One region of the Pseudoalteromonas sp. S2721 genome, then DNA from elsewhere that is predicted to be linked to it. Evidence: predicted binding sites of a transcription regulator. Region 1 holds the regulator's gene; each other region holds the start of a gene.
What was found. The regulator FliA, encoded in region 1, starts transcription of late flagellar genes. The targets are predictions, from matches to a motif close to CTAAAGNTNNNNNNNNNNNNGCCGATA.
Positions count from the first base shown of each region.

Region 2: a site for FliA is predicted at 3,615-3,641, ahead of CWC02_RS13350 (DUF4402 domain-containing protein). Genes of this name have one in related genera too.
Region 3: a site for FliA is predicted at 3,515-3,541, ahead of pomA (flagellar motor protein PomA). Genes of this name have one in related genera too.
Region 4: a site for FliA is predicted at 3,679-3,705, ahead of CWC02_RS12885 (VC2046/SO_2500 family protein). Genes of this name have one in related genera too.

Region 1 is NZ_PNCZ01000040.1:48-5,957, forward strand. Features, by position in the region: partial or broken gene CWC02_RS15090 (Hpt domain-containing protein) at 1-613, opposite strand, end outside; gene CWC02_RS15095 (protein phosphatase CheZ) at 629-1,396, opposite strand; gene cheY (chemotaxis response regulator CheY) at 1,414-1,797, opposite strand; gene CWC02_RS15105 (RNA polymerase sigma factor FliA) at 1,838-2,548, opposite strand; gene CWC02_RS15110 (MinD/ParA family ATP-binding protein) at 2,575-3,435, opposite strand; gene flhF (flagellar biosynthesis GTPase FlhF) at 3,428-4,909, opposite strand; gene flhA (flagellar biosynthesis protein FlhA) at 4,930-5,910, opposite strand, start outside.
Region 2 is NZ_PNCZ01000034.1:1,523-7,432, forward strand. Features, by position in the region: gene lgt (prolipoprotein diacylglyceryl transferase) at 1-188, shown strand, start outside; gene CWC02_RS13330 (thymidylate synthase) at 202-1,053, shown strand; gene galU (UTP--glucose-1-phosphate uridylyltransferase GalU) at 1,080-1,961, shown strand; gene CWC02_RS13340 (SPOR domain-containing protein) at 2,390-2,899, shown strand; gene CWC02_RS13345 (SPOR domain-containing protein) at 2,973-3,581, shown strand; gene CWC02_RS13350 (DUF4402 domain-containing protein) at 3,693-4,286, shown strand; gene CWC02_RS13355 (DUF4402 domain-containing protein) at 4,306-4,773, shown strand; gene CWC02_RS13360 (fimbria/pilus periplasmic chaperone) at 4,782-5,573, shown strand; gene CWC02_RS13365 (MSCRAMM family adhesin SdrC) at 5,594-5,910, shown strand, end outside.
Region 3 is NZ_PNCZ01000002.1:24,630-30,539, forward strand. Features, by position in the region: gene dxs (1-deoxy-D-xylulose-5-phosphate synthase) at 247-2,109, opposite strand; gene ispA ((2E,6E)-farnesyl diphosphate synthase) at 2,198-3,085, opposite strand; gene xseB (exodeoxyribonuclease VII small subunit) at 3,090-3,332, opposite strand; gene pomA (flagellar motor protein PomA) at 3,605-4,372, shown strand; gene CWC02_RS00495 (flagellar motor protein MotB) at 4,376-5,299, shown strand; gene CWC02_RS00500 (hypothetical protein) at 5,430-5,906, shown strand.
Region 4 is NZ_PNCZ01000031.1:6,224-12,133, forward strand. Features, by position in the region: gene CWC02_RS12865 (carbohydrate binding family 9 domain-containing protein) at 1-816, shown strand, start outside; gene cysK (cysteine synthase A) at 1,057-2,025, shown strand; gene CWC02_RS12875 (hypothetical protein) at 2,180-2,620, shown strand; gene CWC02_RS12880 (DUF6172 family protein) at 2,694-2,993, opposite strand; gene CWC02_RS12885 (VC2046/SO_2500 family protein) at 3,129-3,644, opposite strand; tRNA gene CWC02_RS12890 (tRNA-Tyr) at 3,757-3,841, shown strand; tRNA gene CWC02_RS12895 (tRNA-Tyr) at 3,891-3,975, shown strand; gene CWC02_RS12900 (M48 family metallopeptidase) at 4,073-4,753, opposite strand; gene CWC02_RS12905 (ion channel) at 4,858-5,838, shown strand.

The DNA.
Region 1 (5,910 bases):
TAATTTCATCAATATTCTGTGGTTCTGCCTTACTATCAGCAAGACCGCCGCCATCAAACAACATATCAAACGCAAATGGATCATCTTCATCAATATTGTCTGCTGCCGTGTTAGCTGTTACTTCAGGTGCATCAACAACAGCCTCTTCAACAGCAGGTTCTTCAGGTGCAACTGCTACATCGTCTGCTACTGATACATCTTCACCTGCAAGCTCTTCCGCTGTAGGTGGTTGGCTTAATTTATGAAGAACGTCTAGAAGCGCAGGATCTGCAGGCTCTGGTTGCTCACGATTTTGAATCGTTGCGAACATTTCGTTGATGGTATCCAGAGCTTGTAAAATAACATCCATAAGCTCAGGAGTGACACTGCGAACACCTTGGCGTAATAAATCGAAAACATTCTCTGCACCGTGACACGCATCAACAAGTTCAGTCATGCTTAAAAAGCCTGCACCGCCTTTGACAGTGTGGAAGCCTCTAAAAATGGCGTTTAAGAGATCTTTGTCTTCGGGATTGTTCTCAAGCTCAACTAATTGCTCTGACAAAAGCTCTAAGATTTCTCCTGCCTCAACAAGGAAATCCTGTAAAATATCTTCATCGACTTCAAAGCTCATGCAGCTACTCTCCTCTTAGAAGCCCAGACTTGATAATAGATCATCGACTTCATCTTGTCCTGAGACAACATCATCACGAGAGTCTTTATCAATAATCGGCCCTTCAGGACCTGCTAGTGTATCACTTGTCGCAGGTGCTTTTTCTATGGCCTGTTTTTCTTGTTGTTGATGACCATCTTCTTGACTGCCAAACACAGTTAAGAGATTAATTAAACTGTCTTCTACTTCTCGCACTAACTCAATGACGCGACGGATTACTTGCCCCGTCAAATCTTGATAGTCCTGTGCCATCAGCACATTGGTCATCAAGCCCTGTAGCTCATCGGTTTTAGTATGCGAGTTATTCATAAAATTATCTAAGCTATGACATAGCTTTTTAAACTCACCGAGCTCTATTTCTCGGCTCATTAAACGATCCCACGTTGGTTTAATCGTCGCTATTTCATCTGCAAGTTGTTGCGCTATAGGTAAACTAGCTTCAACTGCATCCATGGTTTTGTTAGCGGCGCTTTCTGTCATTTCCATAACATAATTTAAGCGCTGCTTAGCGTCTGGGATCGCATCGGTAGTTAAATCTGAAAGACGAGTATCTAGATCAAAGTTTTTTAGCGCTTCATGTAATTGTCGCGTCAGTTTACCGATTTCAGCAAACAGCTCTGATTGTTCTTTTGATGCTGTTTCAAGTATCAGCTGATCAGCTTTTTCTTGTTCACCATTTTCAAGAAACTCAACAAGTTGACGAGCTTGCTCTAAACTTATTTGAGGCGCAGCTAGTGCTGACATAAGCCTCTCCCCTTAGATTAACCTAAACGTTCAAACACTTTTTCCAATTTGGTTTTAAGTGTCGCAGCAGTGAATGGTTTAACGATATAGCCATTAACACCCGCTTGAGCAGCAGCAACAATTTGTTCTTTTTTCGCTTCAGCTGTCACCATTAATACAGGAATATGCTTAAGGCTATCATCAGCACGAATTGCTCTTAACAAATCAATGCCTTGCATACCTGGCATGTTCCAATCTGTTACAACAAAATCAAATTCTTGATTTTGTAGCATTGGCAATGCTGTTGACCCATCGTCAGCTTCCTGCACATTGGTAAAACCTAAATCCCTTAATAGATTTTTAATGATACGTCTCATTGTAGAAAAATCATCAACAACAAGAATTTTCATGTTTTTATCCAAAACATCCTCCGGTGAGGTTTGAACCTATATTTACTTACTACTAATTAATCCAGTCATTGATTTTTGCTTTGAGCTTAATCATCGCCTGACCATGTATCTGACTCACACGCGATTCACTAACATCGAGTATGTGTCCTATTTCTTTTAAGTTCATTTCGTCGTTGTAGTACAAAGACAAAACAAGTGCATCTCTTTCTGGTAACGATTGGATAGCCGTTAATAGAGACTGGTTAAACCGCTCATTTTTAACGTTATTAAACGGTTTGTCTAGTCCTAAATCCTGACCTACAGGTGTAATGACGTCTTCATCAACGCCTAAGTCCTCTATACCTAATACTTTACTAGAATTTACATCATGTAGAATATGATGGTACTCATCGAGCGTTATATCAAGTTTTTCAGCGACTTCTGTATCTTTAGGTTCACGATTTAGCGTGCTTTCTAATTCGGAAATGGTTTCAGCCACAAGGCGAGCATTTCGGTGAACTGAGCGTGGTGCCCAGTCACCTCTACGAATTTCGTCTAACATCGCACCACGAATACGAATTCCAGCGAAAGTTTCGAAACTAGCCCCTTTGCTAGCATCAAAGTTTTTTGATGCTTCAATTAGGCCTATCATGCCTGATTGAATTAAATCATCGAGTTGGACACTGGCAGGTAAACGAGCAATTAGATGGCACGCCACTTTTTTAACTAAAGAGGCATGTTTTTCAACAATCGCATTTAAGTTTTGTGCTGATTGATATCCCATCGCTTTATTCACCGATGTTGTCATAGTTAGCCGTTTACTAGTTTTTCAATGAAAAATTCTAAATGGCCAGAAGGTTGATTAGGGATCGGCCACTTAACTGCTTTTGTTGCTAATGTTTTAAACGCCACCGCAGCTGGTGAGTTTGGAAATAATTCAACAATCACCTTTTGACGTCGCGTAGATTTACGCATGTTCTCGTCATAAGGAATGGTAGCTACCAACTCCATTGAAACGTCTAAAAAGCGATCCGTTACTTTTGAAAGTTTAGCAAATAATTCTTGCCCTTCACGCAAACTGCGCACCATATTGGCAACAATTTTAAATTTATATACGCCATGCTCACGGCTAAGCACTTTTATAAGCGCATAAGCATCGGTAATTGAGGTAGGTTCATCGCATACAACCACAACAACATCTTGGGCTGCACGAGAAAAGCTTAATACCATGTCAGAAATACCTGCAGCGGTATCGACAATTAAAATATCAAACTCGGTGTTTAACTCACTAAAAGCGCGGATAAGGCCTGCATGCTCAGATGGTGTTAATTCCACCATGCTTTGCGAACCAGACGTCGCTGGTACAATTTTTATACCTGCAGGACCTTCAACGAGAATTTCGTCAAGCTCACACTCGCCTGACAAAACATGAGATAAGTTACGTTCAACACGAAGGCCAAGCATCACGTCACAGTTTGCCAAACCTAAATCGGCATCTAGTACTAATACACGATTTCCTTGCTGCCCTAATGCGATTGCGGTGTTGAGTGAAACATTGGTTTTACCCACTCCACCTTTACCGCCAGTCACAGCGATAACTTTAACGCCACTATTATTATTTTGATTCATTTTGCGCAGGCCGCTTGCTTGATCTAATACTGTGTTAATCATACATCCCTACTGTGTTCGACGCTACTGCTTGACGTCGTGAATGTTGTGCTTTTGCTCGTTTTAAATACAATTGTTCAGCTTTTTTCACTAGTTTTTCAGCATTCGCTACGCGAATATCTTCAGGAACACGCTGACCGTTAGTAAGATACCCTATTGGCAGGCGATTTTGAATCGCTATACTAATAATCTCACCTAAACTTAAAGATTCATCCAATTTAGTGAAGATACAGCCACTTAGATGAACCTTTTTAAAGTGTCTTACGGTTTCTTGCAACACATTTATCTGTGCTGTCGCACTCAATACTAAATAACTACGAATATCAACACGCTGATTACGCATTAAGGTGTTTAATTGCTCAGTTAAACGTAAATCACGTTGGCTCATACCCGCTGTATCTATTAATACTAGACGCTTATTACGTAAATGGTATAGCACTTCAGCTAATTCATTCGCATCTTTTACCTGCTTAACACCACAGCCAATAATACGACCATAAGTAGCCAATTGTTCGTAGGCACCAATTCTATATGTATCAGTGGTGATCAACGCCACTTTATCAGCACCATATTTTTGTGCGCCCAGTGCAGCTAATTTCGCAACAGTCGTTGTTTTACCAACACCCGTTGGGCCCACTAATGCGAATACACCACCTTGACGTAGGATTTCGTTATTCGTTGTATGCATTTGGTTTTCAACCATTTGCAGTAATGCTTGCCACGCTTGTTGACGTGATACATCATCAGGAATGAAACAGGCCATTTGTTCAGCAACATCACGTTCAATGCCCATACCCGCTAAGCGGTCAATCATACATGCACGAGTCGGATCGCGGCGAGCCATATCTTGTTGCATTAAGCCAGATACTTGGTGTTCAAGTAATTGACGAATCGCATTCATTTCTTCCCGCATAGTCGTCATTTCTGATTGATTCGCAGGTGCTGAGTTTTTATGCTCAGCGGGTGAATCTAAATCATCAAAACCTGAATCTAAATCGTCATCAAAACCAAGGCTATGAGCTTGAGTTTGTACACGAGGTGCTGCCTGCGGTTGATAACGAGGAGCTTGCTTATATTCAGGCTGTTGCTGCTCAAAGCTTGGCTCTTTTGCTTGATAGTGTTCACTCGTATCAATACCAGATTGACTAAACATTGACGCAAGCTCTGGCGAACGAGGGCGTGGGGCTTGACGCTCAAGTAACGCTTGTAGGCTATCAGCAACTTTCGCTTGCGGCTCAGGTTTAGCACGCATTGGCTCAGGTTTAACAAAGTTATGCTGTGGAGTAGGTGCTGATTGTGCCACTGCTGGTTTAGCTTCGGCTTTCGGGGCTGCTTTGTCGTAATCAACAGCTGCAACGATTTCAACGCCGTTAGCAAGCTTTTTGTTCGACATAATAACCGCATCAACACCTAGTTCATCTTTCACTTCTTTCAGTGCTGTGCGCATATCTTTAGCAAAAAAACGTTTAATTTTCATGGTTCAACCCCTTTACTATCCTATTGTTGGCCTACTGAGCTGACAATCTTAATCTGTCTTTCGTCTGGTACCTCTTGGTAAGACATCACCCTTAAACCTGGGATGGTGTACTTAACAAAGCGAGATAACACAGTTCTTAACATTCCTGACGTTAACAGTATCGAAGGTTCACCGGCCATTTCTTGGTTTTGATGCGCTTCATTCAATGATTGTTGAAGTCGCTCTGCAAGGCTTGGCTCTATTCCGGCACCTTCGTCACCTGCATTCTGAAGTGACTGATGCAACATCTGTTCCAACTCAGGCGCCAAGGTTATGACAGGGATCTCAGAAGACATACCAACAGCATCTTGAACGATCAATCTGCGCAGTGAAATTCGCACTGCAGCCGTTAGTACATCAGGGTCTTGGCTACGTGGGCCATACTCAACAAGGGTTTGAACAATCGAGCGCATATCGCGAATTGCCACCCCTTCATTGAGTAAGTTTTGTAGCACTTTTACGATAGTAGTGAGTGGTAATACGTCAGGAACCAGTCCCTCAACAAGGCGTGGATGACTCTTCGCTAACATATCTAGTAAGTTTTGTACTTCTTCATGACCAAGCAGTAAAGCAGCACTGTTAGTAAGTAACTGGCTGATATGAGTTGCAACCACAGTTGCTGAATCAACGACTGTGTAGCCAAGTGACTGCGCTTCATCTTTTTGATCTGGTTTGATCCAAACCGCATCCAACCCAAATGCAGGATCTTTTGTGGCAACCCCTTTGATTGGACCAAATACTTGGCCTGGATTAATCGCTAACTCATCACCATGCTTAAGCTCACCTTCACCGCTTGAAACCCCCATCATAGTGATTCTATAAGCATTTGGGTCAAGCTCTAAGTTATCGCGGATATGCACAGGAGGTACCAAGAAACCAAGTTCCTGAGACAATTTCTTACGCACACCTTTGATACGATTTAATAGTTCACCACCTTGAGATTGATCTACCAGTGGAATTAA
Region 2 (5,910 bases), on a different contig from region 1:
TCTTACTTGGCTATGGTGCGTTTAGATTTATTGTTGAATACTTCCGTGAACCAGATGCTCATTTAGGTTTATTTGCAGGCGTTATCTCTATGGGTCAAATACTGTCATTGCCGATGGTAATTGGTGGCCTTGGTTTGTTAATATGGGCTTATAAAAAGCCGCAGCAAAGCGTGGCAAGCAAAGCATAACAAGAGCAATTCAATGAAACAGTATTTAGATTTATGTCAGCGTATTGTTGACGAAGGTGTGTGGGTTGAGAACAAACGCACAGGAACCAAATGTTTAACCGTAATTAATGCCGATCTTGAATATGATGTGGCAAATAACAAGTTTCCGCTCATCACCACGCGAAAGAGCTTTTACAAAGCGGCGATAGCGGAGTTACTGGGTTATTTACGTGGTTACGACAGCGCTGCACAGTTTCGTGATATCGGCTGTATGACTTGGAATGCCAACGCGAACGAGAACAAAGCGTGGCTTGAAAATCCGCATCGTCGTGGTGAGGATGATATGGGCCGTGTGTATGGTGTTCAAGGGCGCAGTTGGCAACGCCCTGATGGTAGCCACCTTGATCAGCTTAAAAAAGTTATCGATAACTTATCGAAAGGAATTGATGATCGCGGTGAAATCGTCACTTTTTATAATCCAGGTGAATTTGAGCTAGGTTGTTTACGCCCTTGTATGCACACGCACACCTTTTCTTTGTTGGGCGATACTTTATACTTAACATCATACCAACGTAGCTGTGATGTGCCGCTGGGTCTGAACTTTAATCAAATTCAATGTTTTGTGTTACTTGCTTTAGTTGCACAAATAACCGGACATAAACCGGGTAAGGCGTATCATAAAATAGCGAATGCGCATATTTATGAAAACCAACTTGAGTTGATGCGTGATGTACAACTTAAGCGAGAGCCTTTCGCGTCGCCAGAATTAAAAATAAACCCAAATATTAAATCATTAGAAGACATTGAAAGCTGGGTTACAAAAGATGATTTTGAAGTAGTAGGTTATCAGTGTCACGATGCAATTAAGTATCCGTTTTCAGTTTAAGAACAATAAAATTTAAGGAGAAATCAATGAAAGCAGTGATCCCAGTTGCTGGTCTTGGCACGCGTATGTTACCTGCAACAAAAGCAATCCCTAAAGAAATGCTTCCTATTGTTGATCGCCCGTTGATTCAGTACGTTGTAAATGAAGCAATATCAGCAGGAATTAAAGAAATTGTTTTAGTAACGCATTCAAGTAAAAACTCAATTGAAAACCACTTTGATACCAGTTTTGAGTTAGAAGCCACACTTGAAAAGCGTGTGAAACGTCAGTTACTTGCTGAAGTACAGTCAATCTGCCCGAAGGATGTGACTATTATCCACGTTCGTCAAGGTGAAGCGAAAGGCCTTGGTCATGCGATAAATTGTGCGGCGCCTATTATAGGTAATGAACCGTTTGTTGTTATCTTACCGGATGTTATCATCGATGATGTTGCGAGCGATCTTAAAAAAGATAACTTAGCTGAAATGATCCAGCGTTTTGAAACCACCGGTGAGAGCCAAATTATGGTTGAGCCTGTGCCGCAAAACGAAGTAGACAAGTTCGGTGTAGTAGACTTAGGTGATGTAACAATCAATCAAGGTGAAAGCGCCGCAATTTTGAATATGGTTGAAAAGCCTCCTATTGATCAAGCTCCATCAAATCTTGCTGTTGTGGGTCGCTATGTACTGAGCAAAAATATTTGGCCATTACTTGCAAAAACTCCAGCTGGGGCAGGTGATGAAATTCAATTAACAGATGCCATAGCCATGCTAATGGAAAAAGAAACGGTTGATGCATACTCTATGAAAGGTAAAAGCCATGACTGTGGTAGCAAAATTGGTTATTTAAAAGCCATCGTTGAATTTGCTTTACGACGTGAGGAATTCAAAGATGAATTGAGCGACTTCATAAAGTCGTTGGTTAAATAACCAATTCTATTTACTTAGTAATAAATTATGTTAAAAAAGTGCCTATATGGCACTTTTTTGTTATTTACAAGCAGCTGACAATTGTTGATTATTAACAAATTAGGGACTTTTCTGATATACCTTTGTCTTATAGGGTTGTTAAGATGAGTATGGTGATTAATTGCTCTAATTCAGTTAGTTAACTGAGTAATGAAAAGCATTAATAATTTTGCTGCAAATTGTTTATGTTATAAAGCTACTTTTTACTAACAACATGATTTGCAGCGAATTAAAGCACTAAACTGAAATTATAATAAAAACATAATGTTAGTGTTTATTTTCAATATCTTAAATTATCTTTTAGCTTTTGATGTACAGGTAAGTACTAACAGATAGTCTTCTTCAAAGTAAGAAGCAATTTTTTAACGGTACGTTTAAGAATCCTGATTATGAAAGATTACTTCAAGCCTTTTCGCTGCAGTATATACCTAATGGTGTTATTAACTGTTTCTGGTTGCAGTAATGAGCTGCTGCTAAGCTCTACCGTTAATTCTATGCAAAGTTTTGCACTTCGCTTAATTGATCCTATTTTTCAAATTAATGTAAAAACTAGTTCTGAGCTTCAATCAACGGCTACACAAAAAAATACCCTAGCCACTGCTGCTATATTAGCACCTACAAAACCTAATTATACTTTTGCGTTACAGTTAGCATCAGTTAGCTCTGAGACCGCAATAGAAGTCACCTTTCATAAAATGGCAAAACAAGCGCCTAGTATTTTTCAAGGTAAACCAATTTTGAATGTTGAAGTTGCAGACGTGCATGATAGAACTTTCTACCGCTTAAAGTTTGGAGGCTATAAGTATTTAAAAAATGCGAAAGCTGACTGCGCGGCTATTAAGCGACAAGGTATTGATTGTTGGGTTAGTAAATACACAGATAATCGAATTTATTTTTAGCGTCAAATATTCACTCTAAAGGTGGCATTTTTATTGCTAATATTTAAGTCTGTTTTTTAGAATTGACGTCACCATGCATTTTTCTATTTTCTCTAAATATTTATTGTTAACCATCTGCTTAACTGCTTTAACAGCATGTATGATGAGCCAAGAACAAAGCCAGCCTGTTTATACTGAACAGCAGGTACAGCAATTTGCTGCCGAGTGGCAAAATCAACAGCCTAGCATTGAACGTCTTGCAGCAATGGAAAAAGACCTTGCGTTGTTAATCGAGGTACTTTCGGCTAATAGTGATTTAACTGCACAACCATCGGCATTTGAGCCGCAAAATGATGTGATCTATCACCAAAGTGAGCAAATACAATCTCAGCAATCATCATCAATCGACTCATTAGAAACGATTATTGCTGCAAACAAAGCAGCAGAAGCAGGTGTGCAATTAGGTTTATATTTAACGCCGAAAAAGGTCAGACATCAGGTCTTGAACCTTAAACGTGATTATCCTGCTGTTTTAAATGACCTAGATTTTCGCTTTAAAACTCGTGAGCAAAAAGGGGTAACCTTGTATGGATTACGAGCAGGTCCATTTGTAAATTATACTCAGGCGACAGCTTTTTGTGAGATAGCCAAAAGAATGGGGCAAACTTGTGTGACAGCCCCTTTTATTGGGGAGATGCTTTAAGTATCTTTCCTCTTGGAAATTAGGGGATTAACCTTAAAGTATTTGTTCTAGAGGTCGATAAAGCTTAAGATACAGCAAAATGGCTTAGCCATTTATTTATAAGGACTTAATATGAAATTACCTCTTTCTTTAATTGCATGCTCATTAGCATTTTCTGCTTTTTATTCTTATGCCACTACTGAATCTTTCAGTGCAACAGTAAAGGTTCAAAACTCAGTTGTTTTAACAAAAGGAAATGATCTAAATTTTGGTACTATTCGTGCCGTAGCCGATCCTTCAGGTGCTGCGCAAGCTGTTTTAACAATTAACCCAGAACCTGATGCAAGCCCTGTTTCAACAAGAACAGATGCATCTCCTGCGATTATTTCAATTATTGAGCAAGGGTCTCCTGCTTCATTTACGGTATCGGAAGCGGTGCCTAATGCGCGTTTGTCGATTACTGATCCTACAGCTAATATTTTAGCTTCTGATGGACAAGGTTTAAATGAGCCAAACTTTATTGTTGATGAATGGAAGTATTTTATTACTTCAGGCCCAAATGCAAATGCTTATTACCTTCCAGGCAGCCCAAATTTAACAGCAGATGCAGACGGCAGTGTTGAGTTTAACATTGGTGCCAATTTATCTACCTCAAATTCGGCGTCATCTGAGCCTTATCGTGATGTTGAGTATACCGGCACTTTCCAATTAGAAGTTGCTTACTAATAATACTAGGTAATTAGTCATGCGCTTTTTGCTTTTAGCTACTGTTTTATTTTGTGTGTTCTCAACACCCTTACAGGCTGCGAGCACAGAGCAACAAGCGCTTGATTTTGGTACTCTAGTTATTCTAGCTAATACAAATACCAGCTCTGTAATCGTCAAAGATGATGGCAGTATCAATACGCAGGGCTCGGTTTATGTTCTTAAAAATGGCCGCCCTGCAGAATTATTACTTACTGACTTTCCAGCTAGAACTCAGCTAACTATGAATCTAGTTGCCCCAGTTGACTTAACACATGATATCGATGGCAACTCGAGTGCTGGATTTTCTGTACGCCTTAATGGTTTTCCTAAATATGTGATTACCAATGAATTTGGTGAAGCAAAAGTATTTATTGGCGGTATTTTAACGACAGACCGTAGCGCTAAACCATACGCTGATGGTCAGTATTCTTCTACAACTTATTTAGAAATATCAGTCGATTACTAAGGATAGATATGTTCGCAAAACGTCTTTTATGTGGACTTCTTTTTGTTTTTTTCAGTCAATATGCAACGGCAAACTTACTTATTTCACCAACGCGGGTTTCATTTGATGAGCGCCAACGAAGCGCAAAAGTCACCGTCATTAATAGCTCAGAAGAGTACCGTACATACCGCGTGGTATGGAGCGAAAAATTAGCGCTACCTGGTGGGGGCTATCAAACATTGAGTGAGCCAGTAACCACGAGCCTTTCTCCTATGGCACGCTTATCACCAAAGCAAATTCGCTTAGCACCTGGCGAAAGGCAAACGATTAAAATAGCAATTAGAAAGCCTAAGGATTTGGCTAAAGGGGAATATCGTTCCCATTTACTATTTCAAGCCTTACCAAATGAAGATAAGGCAGCTAAGGCTGGACTTAAAGTGAATATGATTTTGAGTTTTAGTATTCCAGTTGTATATCGTGAACAAGGTGAGCTGCCAAAAGTTGCATTTCAAACTGCAGAAATAGTTGAAGATTCGGTAAACAAAAAACCAAAAATTGCCGTTAAATTAACTGAACAACAAGGTTTTAGTAGTTACGGTCGACTTAGCGCGTATGTTACTAATTCTGCAGGTAAACAAGAAAAAATCGCAGAAATCGGGAATCTAAGCCTATACCCTGAAATTGAACAAGCGACTGTGTTGTTAGATTTATTCTCTGGTAAACAGTTGCCAAAACAAGGGAACATTGAGCTTAAATATCAAGGTGCCGATGAGTATGAAGGCGTCGATTTTGGCTCATATTCATTGCCTATTCGACATTAAGGATTAATGCGAAAACATTTATGAATCGCTTATTTGCGATAGGGCTTATACTATTAAGTCCTATCAGCGTTGCTAATTCGACTGTGAGTACAGAGGATGTACTAGCTAGAGTCAATGCCATAAGAGCTAAGCTAAATGGCGAACAGCTTTACGCTCCACAATCTAAGCATATAACTGCTGTTAATCATTCTGCAGATACCTTAGACGCTCAGCAACGAATTGCCATTGGGGAATTTTTGCTATTTTCAATTTATTTAAATGAAAATTATTTAGGTGAGTTGTTTGCCCTTAAGTCTGATCAAGACATATTGCTTGGCGTTTCGGGGCTAGTTGATAT
Region 3 (5,910 bases), on a different contig from region 1:
AATAGCTTTACTTTTAATCGTATTCATTTGTCTATACCTTTTAAATATTCCATCAAATGTGAACAAACAACCTGTATTGTTTAACGACAAAATACGTGCTCACGAGTTAACCTCAATGAATAAACGGCTAGCTAAAGATATTGGATGCAAGAAAATAGAAAATAGGTAAGTTATTTTTTATGTGTATGTTTTTAAATAATAAAAAAGGAGCCATGAGGCTCCTTTTTAATGAATTGCGTATAGTTTTTAAGCCATGAACTCTTTAATGCGAGTTAAGATGCCATTGGCATCTAGGCCCATCTCAGCGTGCATTTCATCTTGTGTGCCATGCTTAATGAACTCATCTGGAATACCTAAATTTAAGATAGTCACATCGGCTTTGATTGCAGCCAAATATTCATTCACAGCAGAACCCGCACCGCCTGCAATGGCATTGTCTTCTAAAGTAACAATGACATCATGGCTGCTAAGTAACTCATTAATAGCTTCAGTATCAAGAGGTTTGATAAAGCGCATATCAATCACTGTTGCATTTAGCTCATCTGCGGCTACTTTGGCGCTCTCTAACAGCGTACCGAACGACAAGATGGCCACTTTACTACCTTGTTTGATACTACGCGCTTTACCGATTTCAATCGCACTCATTGTTGATTCAACATCACAATTGCCGGCACTACCACGTGGGTAACGAACAGCAACAGGTTGATTGCATTGGTAGCCAGTGTAAAGCATTTGGCGGCACTCGTTAGTGTCGCTTGGCGCCATAATAATCATATTAGGAATACAGCGCATAAAACTTAAGTCATAGGCGCCTTGGTGAGTTTCACCATCAGCACCAACAATACCTGCACGGTCAATAGCGAATAAAACAGGTAAGTTTTGTAATGCTACATCGTGGATAAGTTGATCGTAAGCGCGTTGTAAAAAGCTTGAATAAATAGCAACAACAGGCTTCAACCCTTCACAAGCGAGGCCTGCTGCAAGCGTTACAGCATGTTGTTCAGCAATCGCCACATCAAAGTATTGCGCAGGATACTCTTTTGAAAAACGCACCATGCCTGAACCTTCACGCATCGCAGGGGTAATTGCCATTAGCTTGTCGTCTTGGGCTGCCATATCGCATAACCAGTCACCAAACACATTTGAGAATGTGGCAGCACCCGGTTTTGATTTTGGTAATTTCGACATGCTCGGATCAAATTTTGGTACGCCGTGGTAGCCAATTGGATCCGCTTCAGCAGGCTTATAACCTTTACCTTTTTGCGTTTTAATATGTAGTAACTGTGGGCCTTTAAGGTTACGCATATTACGTAAGGTATCAACCAACATATTTACATCATGACCATCGATTGGGCCGATGTAATTTAGGCCTAACTCTTCAAAGAACGTACCCGGAATGACCATTCCTTTTAGGTGCTCTTCCATGCGGCTAGCAAGTTCTTTCACAGGCGGTAAACCAGAAAGGAGCTTTTTACTGCCTTCACGAATATTGGTGTAGAAGCTACCAGATAAAATTCGGGCAAAGTGGTTATTGAGTGCCCCCACGTTTTCTGAAATCGACATTTCATTATCGTTTAAGATAATTAACACGTTAGGATTAACATCACCCATGTGATTCATTGCTTCAAATGCCATACCAGCAGTGATCGCACCATCGCCAATAACAGCAACAGTTTTACGATCTTTACCTTCTTTTTCTGCAGCAATGGCCATACCTAAGGCTGCTGAAATTGAGGTGCTCGAATGACCAACACTGAAAGTATCGTATGGGCTTTCTTCACGGAATGGGAATGGGTGTAAACCGTCTTTTTGACGAATAGTATGCATTTGGTCACGACGACCCGTTAAGATTTTATGCGGGTATGCTTGATGACCCACATCCCAAACTAAACGATCTTCAGGAGTGTTATAAACATAATGCAGTGCAACTGTTAACTCAACAGTGCCTAAACCTGATGCTAGATGACCACTACTTTGCGAAACTGAGTTAAGTAGGTATTCGCGTAACTCTTTACTAAACGCAGGTAACTTGTCTTGCGCTAAATCACGCAGTTGTGCTGGTTCGTCAACCAAACTTAATAATGGATACTTGCTACTATCAAGTGTCATGATTTTTTATACATCCTTCGCTAACCAGAGTGCATTATAGCCCATTGCCGCTCCGATTTTTTAGTTATTTTGTCTTTCTTTTTAGGTATTAATAATTGCGTTCAACAATATAGCTTGCAAGACTCGCCAATTCGCTGGTGTCGTAATCAATAGCCTCAAGAGCTTGATGGGCTTGAGCCAGCAAATCTTGTGCTTTTTGCTTTGCGCCTGCCATCCCTAATAAAGCAGGGTAGGTTGCTTTGTTTGCAGCAACATCGGAACCCTGTGGCTTACCTAATGTTTCAGTATCAGCTTCTACATCAAGGATATCGTCTTGTACCTGAAAGGCCAGCCCAATTGCTTGACCGAATAGGTTTAATTGCGCGAGTGTATGTTCATCACAGCTTTTTGCACTCAATGCACCGAGTGTAATTGCACAATTAAGCAAGGCACCCGTTTTTAGCTGATGAATGCGCTCTAGCTGAGCAACTGTAATTTCTTTATCGGTCGCTTCAATATCCAGTGCTTGCCCACCTACCATACCTTCAATACCTGAGGCTTTGCTTAATGAGGCAATCATTTTTACTTGCTGGCTCGCAGAAACAGCAAATTGATGGTTAGCGATTAAATCAAATGCCAGTGTTTGTAAGGCATCACCTGCGAGTATGGCTTGTGCTTCGCCATAGACAATATGACAGGTAGGGCGGCCACGTCTTAAGTCATCATCATCCATTGCTGGTAAGTCATCATGAACTAAAGAATAGCTATGAATACACTCAATAGCGGCGGCAAGAATATCAAGATCGGCCTTGTCCGCGCCCATCATCCGGCCCGTTGCATATACAAGGTAAGGACGTAAGCGTTTACCACCATTTAGAACACCGTAGTGGGTGGCTTCTTTGATGTTTTTTTCGGTATTAAGTGGCTGTTCAAAATAGCGATTTAAATGTGCTTCAACGTCTTCACGAGCGCGTTGTAATTGTTCTTTTAATTGCACTTAATTAGTCCAAGTTTGAATCAAAATTGCTAAGAGGCGCTTGGCTATCGTTACCCATTAAAATGGCAACTTTTTGTTCGGCTTGTTGTAACTTACCAGACGAAGCGTTTGCTAGCGCAATGCCGCGTTCAAATTGTTTTAGTGATTGTTCCAGTGACAATTCACCTTGCTCCATTTGTGCAACAATTTGAGATAATTCATCCAGTGCTTCTTCAAAGCTTAAGTTTTCTGGTTTCTTTGTTGCCATTGTGGCCTCGATAGCTGTTAGAAAGTGAGGCCAATTTTAGGGGGAATGCTAAACTAGGTCAAAGAATGATGTGTTTTTTTACGCATAATTCATTTTTAGTATGCTATTTTTACGATTTTAAATACAGCTTAAACTTGTAGCTTAAAAATCTTACATTAAAATAAAATTAATTCATTTAATGATTTAAGTATTTCAACTGCTTGCCGATAAGCAGTTAATAATAAAAATTTGATACTTGAGTGTATCGTGTAATTGTTCCTCTGGAGGGGTATGTGGATTTAGCAACCATAATAGGTATTCTTGGTGCCATAGGCTTAATTGCTATGTCGATGGTGTTAAGTAGTGATGGCCAAGTTGCAATGTTTTACAACACGCCTTCGGTGGTCATTGTATTTGGTGGTTCGATTTTTATTGTATTATCAAATTTCACCATGGGGCAATTTTTGGGCATAGGTAAAGTGGCAGCAAAAGCTTTTATGTTCAAAATCGAATCTCCGGAAGAATTAATTGAAAAAGCAGTAGAATTAGCTGATTCTGCACGTAAAGGTGGCTTCTTAGCATTAGAAGAAGCTGAAATCCCCAACGGTTTTATGCGTAAAGGGGTCGATATGTTAGTGGATGGTCATGATGCTGATGTCGTTCGCGCCACGCTGCAAAAAGATATTTCTCTTACTGCTAACCGTCATGAACTCGGTGCTGGTTTATTCAAATCACTTGCCGATATTGCTCCTGCAATGGGTATGATCGGTACGCTAATCGGTCTGGTTGCTATGTTATCAAACATGGATGACCCAAAGGCAATCGGCCCAGCAATGGCAGTTGCCCTTTTAACAACTCTCTATGGTGCTTTCTTAGCAAACGTTGTCGCTATTCCAATTCAGGTAAAACTAGAACTGCGTAAAGACGAAGAAGCCCTTAATCAACGCTTAATTCTTGACGCGGTGCTAGGTATTCAAGACGGTCAGAACCCGAAAGTAATTGAGGGTATTTTGAAAAACTACTTAGCCGAATCAAAACGTAAAGTTGATACCGAGGAGTAGAGCATGTCAGATGAAGAGTGCAAATGTCCTCCACCAGGCTTGCCTGCATGGATGGGAACCTTCGCAGATTTAATGTCATTATTAATGTGCTTCTTTGTACTCTTGCTTGCTTTCTCAGAAATGGACGTACTGAAGTTTAAGCAAATTGCCGGCTCCATGAAGTTTGCTTTTGGTGTACAAAATAAAATTGAAGTAAAAGATATTCCAAAGGGAACCTCGGTCATTGCCATGGAGTTCACTCCGGGTAAACCTGAACCTACTCCTATTGAAACGATTCAGCAACAAACCGTTGAGATGACACAACAAATGCTTGAGTTTCAGGCTGGCGACGAAAGCTCCGCCGGTGGTCGACAAGAACAGCGCGGTAATAAACGTGGTGGTGAATCGCAAAGTACGGCTCAGCAACAAGCTTTAGAACAGTCAATTTCTGCGGCTGATCAAGAACAAACAAATGAACTTGTGAAGAAAATTGCTCAGCAACTAGAACAGCAAATTATGGATGGTGCGATTGAGCTCGAGTCATTAGGCCAGCAAATTATTATTCGCATTCGTGAGAATGGTTCATTCCCATCGGGTAGTGCTTTTTTACAGCCAAAATTTAAACCTATTATTCGTGATATTGCTACGCTGTTAAAAGATGTGCCGGGTGAAATAACCGTGTCAGGTCACACTGATGACTTCCAAGTATCGAATGAGCTTTATACTAATAATTGGGATTTATCATCAAAACGTGCGGTGGCAGTTGCCAGTGAAATGGAAAAAGCGCCAGGGTTTGATAAGTCCCGTATGATGGTAGTCGGCCACGCAGAAACGAGGCCTCTAGTACCGAATGTAACCGACGAAGATCGCAAGCGAAATCGCCGTGTTGAAATCTCTATTATGCAAGGTAAAGCACACGAATCTGAACCTATTGATGTAAGGAAGTAAATCAATTAAAGTTAAGCCTCATTAACAAATGTAATAGAGAATAAAAATGAAAAAAGTTGATAAATATAGCTACATGCCTGGTAATGGTAGTGGCGACGATGATGGTAAAACAGATTAAGGTTAGTTAATTTTGCCTGATTGGTTTGTATATACCATCTCAATTTTGAATAATAGCTGGGTGTTCATTCTGAGCCCTGCTATTTTCGTTTTCTACCTCCGCAAAGATTGGCAGGCATTCCACTTTACCGTAATAACTGCATGTTTCTTTTTATACGGTACCTTAATTCATAGCGGCTTACGTGAATTTGATGACATTTATATTTGGCGCTATGTCGTTTGGGCTTTTAATGATATTGCTTGGATGGCAATCATTGCTTACTTAGGTATTAAAGATAAAGTCTACTTATGGCAAAGTGTTTTAGGGCAGTTGGTTGTGATAATGGCGCCTATTTTGCAACTGTTCCGTTTAGTTGACCGCCACCTTTGGGATTTGTCTTACAGCACTTACATGTATAAGACCCTGCTACCGCTAATCAATATTGGTACTGTGGTCGTATGTTACCTACCACTTATCTATCTTTTTACTCGACGAAGCCAGCAAGCTTAAGGCG
Region 4 (5,910 bases), on a different contig from region 1:
CGCGATGCTGATTTGAGAGCTGACTTAGGCTTTATCTCACAAGTTGATTTTAAAAAGTTTACGACTGGTGGCGAATACCGCTGGTATGGCGATAAAGGCAATTGGTGGAATCGCGCTAACCTATATGCTGATTGGGATATTACTCACAACGAAAATAATGAACTTCTCGAAAAAGAAGCACAAACCAGCTTTTCAGTCAGCGGCCCGTTACAAAGCTTTTTTGAGGTCTCTGTTGAGCATCGTAATCGCACTGGCCTTCGCCACGACAAATCACGTTTAGATATCGACGGCAACACCGACTTGTTTAGCGAAAATGGCGTTGGCTTGTACAGTGACTTTAAACCCACCGCTGGGATATTTGCTTCTTTATATATGTACACAGGTAATGCCGTTGATTTAGCTAATAACCGCGTTGGTGATAAGTTCCATATACGCCCTGTGCTGAATATGAACCTTGGTAAGCATTTTGAAGTGCGTTTACGTCATACTTATGAGCAACTTGAAGCCGATGGCAGTGAAGTATTTACCGCCAATTTAAGTGATGTGCGTTTAACTTACCAATTCAACGTGAATAGCTTTTTACGCCTTGCAGTCATTTATACCGATTTAGAACGCAATCAGGCTAATTACATAGATGATGTTGATAGCCAATATAAAAAGTTAGCCACTCAGCTACTGTATTCTTACAAGCTGAACCCGCAAACTGTATTCTTTGCTGGTTACTCTGATAATGGCTATCAAGATGATGAGCTGTCATCAATGACTAAAGAGCAGCGTACGTTATTTGCCAAGTTTAGCTACGCTTGGCTGCTTTAAGACCCTATTAGCGCACCTTTTGGTGCGCCCTCCCCTTACTTTGCTTGCTTGTTCCTAAACTATATTAATTCCAACTGAAACTCGCACCTTGAGATGGTTTGGGTATCTAAGCCTATTCGCTATATGTTATAGCCAAACTTTACTTTCGTTTTTTATTCACCACAGTAAAGTGTGACTATTACAGATCAATAGCCTAAGCTCATTGATCACGATTGAATAAATTGCTTCCAAGGGAACAGTATGTCTAACATTTTTGAAGATAATTCATTAACGATTGGTAATACACCAATTGTAAAGCTTAACCGCGTAACATCAGGTAATGTTTTTGCTAAAGTAGAATCACGTAACCCAAGCTTCAGTGTTAAATGCCGTATTGGTGCTTCAATGATCTGGGAAGCAGAAAAGTCAGGTGTCTTAACTAAAGACAAAGAGTTAATCGAGCCGACTTCAGGCAACACAGGTATTGCACTAGCATTTGTAGCGGCTTCTCGTGGCTACAAACTAACTCTAACTATGCCTAACACAATGAGCCTTGAGCGTCGTAAATTATTAAAAGCGTTAGGTGCTAACCTAGTTTTAACTGATGGCGCTAAAGGCATGAATGGCGCAATTCAAAAAGCAAAAGAAATTCAAGCAAGTGAGCCTGAAAAGTACATTCTTTTACAACAGTTCGAAAACCCAGCTAACCCAAAAATTCACTTTGAAACAACAGGTCCTGAAATCTTTGAAGCAATGGACGGAAAAATCGACATTTTCGTAGCAGGTGTTGGTACTGGTGGTACTATTACAGGTGTTAGCCGTTACCTTAAACTAGAGAAAGGCTTAAATGTACAATCGGTTGCTGTTGAACCAACTAACTCGCCAGTTATTAGCCAAACTTTAGCTGGTGAAGAAATTAAACCGGGCCCTCATAAAATCCAAGGTATCGGTGCAGGCTTTATCCCAGGCAACCTTGATTTAGAAGTTGTAGATGCTGCAGAGCAAGTATCAAATGAAGATGCCATTGCCATGGCTCATGAACTGATGAAAAACGAAGGCATTTTAGTGGGTATTTCTTCAGGTGCCGCAGTAGTTGCTGCAAAGCGCCTTGCTGAAAAACCTGAAAACGCAGACAAAAACATTGTGGTAATTTTACCAAGTGCAACTGAGCGTTACTTATCAAGCCCATTATTTGCTGAAGAGTTCAGCGATAAAGAGCTTGTTCAGTAATCACCAAGAATCTCTTAGTTTTTAAAAAGGATGCAAACATGCATCCTTTTTTATTATCCAAAATAAATAAAACTATTAATTTTACCGAGTTAACTTTACATCATGCTCATTTAGTCACACACTTTATTTTAAGTTCACTCGAAAAACTACAACAATGAAAAATATACTTTTAATTTTTATCCTTTTAAGTAGCAGCATTCTTTCCGGTTGCGGCTCTGAAGATGCACCAAAAGGTGAAAAAAACACTCCTGGTAACGTAGCGACCCTCTATTTTGATGCTTTGTATAACCAAAACGATTTAAATAAAGCGATGGAATACGCCACGCCGAAAATGGCGCGAATTATGAAATCTTATGGTACCGCTGGGCAGTTCGCTCGCAACTTAGTCAATATGCAATACGATGAAGTGGTGATTGAAGTCGATATGACTAACATGAGCTTGCGCGAACAGTATGGCGATAAAGCCAACATCAATTTGATTTTTACGGGTTATTTTAATGGTAAGAAAATTGATGATATGCGCAGTGTGAAAATGATGCGTAAAAAAGGCAATTGGTACATAGAAAAAATAAATGCCGATCCGTTTGCGCGATAATTGATTACTAAAACTAAAAAGGGCCTGATGGCCCTTTTTTGTTTTAGAGTATTACTGCGAACTGATATTCGTATTACTCTTCGTCAAACTCTTGATGTTGACGCTGTGCAGGACGCGCTAAGATTTCAACATAAAACGATGTAAGCTCTTTTGCTTCAATATCGCTAATACATTTATTAATCTCTGCCACGTGAACGACATTGGCCTCATCCGCTGATTCACCAAACTTACAGTCAAACGCCCAATAGTCGGCACCTGCTGGGAGTGTTTTATTACGCTCACGTTTCAAGTATTTTTTTACTTCGTGCTTGGCTGCATCAACCATACGAGGGTATTTAATTTTCTCGTGGTTTAGCGTGAATGTTTTCTTCATTATAGTCCTAGTAACTTGGTTCAATGACAATGGCATTAAGCCATAGACTGCTATTATAACAAGCGCATCTTAATTTAGCTGTACTTTTTATTAAGTTTATTCATAGTCTATGACAATTCGATTAAGCCTCGAATGCTAAGCTGTCGCCAAATGCAGAGGTTGATGTATCGCCTCATTAGTAAGACTATCATAAAATGCGGCAGCGTCGATTTGTGGGCGCTCAACGGGTTTGTTTTTTTCATAAAAGCGTTTTCTAACTGCTGGCTCACAGTTATCAATCACTTCTAGCGGCACATGTTGCTTATCATCACGAACATTCAAAGGCTCTGGATTTAAGCAATGACGTAATTTTATATCTGATAAACCACCTTGCAATAGTCTAAATGCATTTTCTTGCCCAATTAGCATATCAAACTGTTCGGGAGCTAATGGTTGTGTAGGACCAGCACCTAATTCAGTACGCAGAGCAGACTCAGATACTTCAGGATTGCTTAATTCAGTTTTTGGTAGGTGGAACTGGCTAAAATCGAGCGCATCATGAGAAAGCATTGCGAGTAATAAAGCAAACTCTCCAGAGCGGTGCTCGTGAACACTTTTATTAAGACGATTATCGAGTTGACTCTCTGTGAGCAACAAACCATCAATTTGCATAGTCTTTAGCCAAATAGTTTCTTGATTAACCAGTTATCGGCATTTATGCATTTTTCTTTAGTTTTTTTCTTTACTTAAATAATCAGTTTGCTATTATCAGCGCCGTTGCATTGGAGGGGTTCCCGAGCGGCCAAAGGGATCAGACTGTAAATCTGACGGCTCAGCCTTCGCTGGTTCGAATCCAGCTCCCTCCACCACTTTTCTTCTCAGTGAAGTGGGGCCAAATGCAATAGTAAAAATTTGTGTGGAGGGGTTCCCGAGCGGCCAAAGGGATCAGACTGTAAATCTGACGGCTCAGCCTTCGCTGGTTCGAATCCAGCTCCCTCCACCACTCTTACTCTTTCTAGCTTTACTCTTTCTAGCTTTACTCTTTCTAGCTTTATTCTTTCTAGCTTTATTCTTTCTAGCTTTACTCTCGCTAACTTAATCTACCAACTCAAACTGCTCCCATTCGCTTTTAACCATTGCTCTGCTTTTTTATAGTCTGGATAAAACTGGCTCACACGTTGCCAAAACTTAGCGCTATGATTCATATGTAAAAGATGCGCAAGCTCATGGACAACTACATAATCAATCACCCAGGTTGGCGCACTTGCTAAATGTAAATTAAAAGTCAGCTCACGGCGTTTGTTACAACTGCCCCAGCGACGTTTATAATGTTGAATTTTAAGCTTTGTAGGCAACGTCTCAGACATTTGCAAGCAGTAATCATGCACTCGCATTTCGATATAGCTCTCAAGCTTTTCATGCATAAACTGCTCAAGCAAAGCGAGGTAGTTAGCCTCTTGATGTTTGACACGTGATGATATTAGTAAGGTAAGCTGAGGCCGCGCATCTTGTTGCCAAGTGTTTTTCGGGCCTTTGCCGAATACTATTGGGACGTTTTGCCCAAACAACTTAATAGTGGCGTTTACTAATGGCAATTGGCGACGCTCAGCTTGCATAGATTGCTTTGCTATTTGTTCAGCGACCCAATCTTGCTTAGTGTTTAGCCAGGCATCTATTTCAGTTTGTGGAACATAAAAAGGCGCATACACAGTGAGTTTCTGCTCAGCAACTTTAATTGCCACGGTTGTTCTGCGTTTACTGCGCTTTAGGGTGTAATCCAACAAAAGTAAGCCAATTCAATTAATAAAAAAATGAGAGATTCCATTTTACCCTGCTAAATAGCTGCTAATCTATAAAGATGACTCACAAATAAGTTTTCATCCTTATGCCTGACAAACCATGTTGTAGTTATACCTCACCAACAGGTAACAAGTGCCAAGAAACAGATATGGGCTCTGGATTTTGCTTTTGGCATGATAGTAAATTTGATAAATCAGGGCTAGATCTAACCCAAAAATTAGAACGCTATGCCAAAAAAGGAGGCTTACTAGAAGGGTTACAATTAAAGCGAGCAAATCTTTCTGGGCTTAACTTAATCAAACAGGATGATGAAGAGGGCTATAACCTTTCGTACTGCAACTTCTATCGAGCAAATTTAACGGGCGCTCATTTATTTAATAATAAGATTGCTAATGCCTCACTAATGAAAGCTAACCTTCACAGTGCTAGTTTGCATTACTGTGACTTAAGAAATACCAACTTATTAGGTATCAAACTCAACGACAGCAGAATTGATAATATCGAGCTAGGCGACCAATTACTGCAAGAAACGGCGGCCATTAAAGCCCGCAAGAATAAGCACAACTCAGAAGCACGAGACTTATTCGAACAATCTGAAGAAATATACCGTAATTTAAGAAAAGCTTCTGAAAATCAAGGACTATTTGAGCTTGCCGGTAACTTTACTTATAAAGAATTGCGCATGCGTCATGCGCAATACCCTAAAGGTTCAAGTAAACAAATAACTTCAAGCTTTATCGATATGTTATGCGGCTATGGCGAAAAGCCTGAGAATGTCATTCGTTTTAGTTTGTCGCTTATTATTTGTTGTGCACTCTGTTATTTTTTATTTGGTGTGAATTATCAAGATACGCTAATAAGATTAGATTTTTCTAACTCTATTGAAGACAATTTATTTGCATTTCTAAATAGCATTTATTTTAGTGTTGTTACCTTTACGACTCTAGGTTACGGTGACATAACACCTATTGGTTTCTCTCGATTTATTGCAGCAGTTGAAGCATTTTGTGGGAGCTTTTCACTCGCTTTATTCGTTGTTGTATTCGTCAAACGCATGACGCGTTAACAGTATCTAGTGATAAAAAGTGATGGATAAAAAACATGAATTTAAAACTAAGCATTTATAGCTAATATAAAA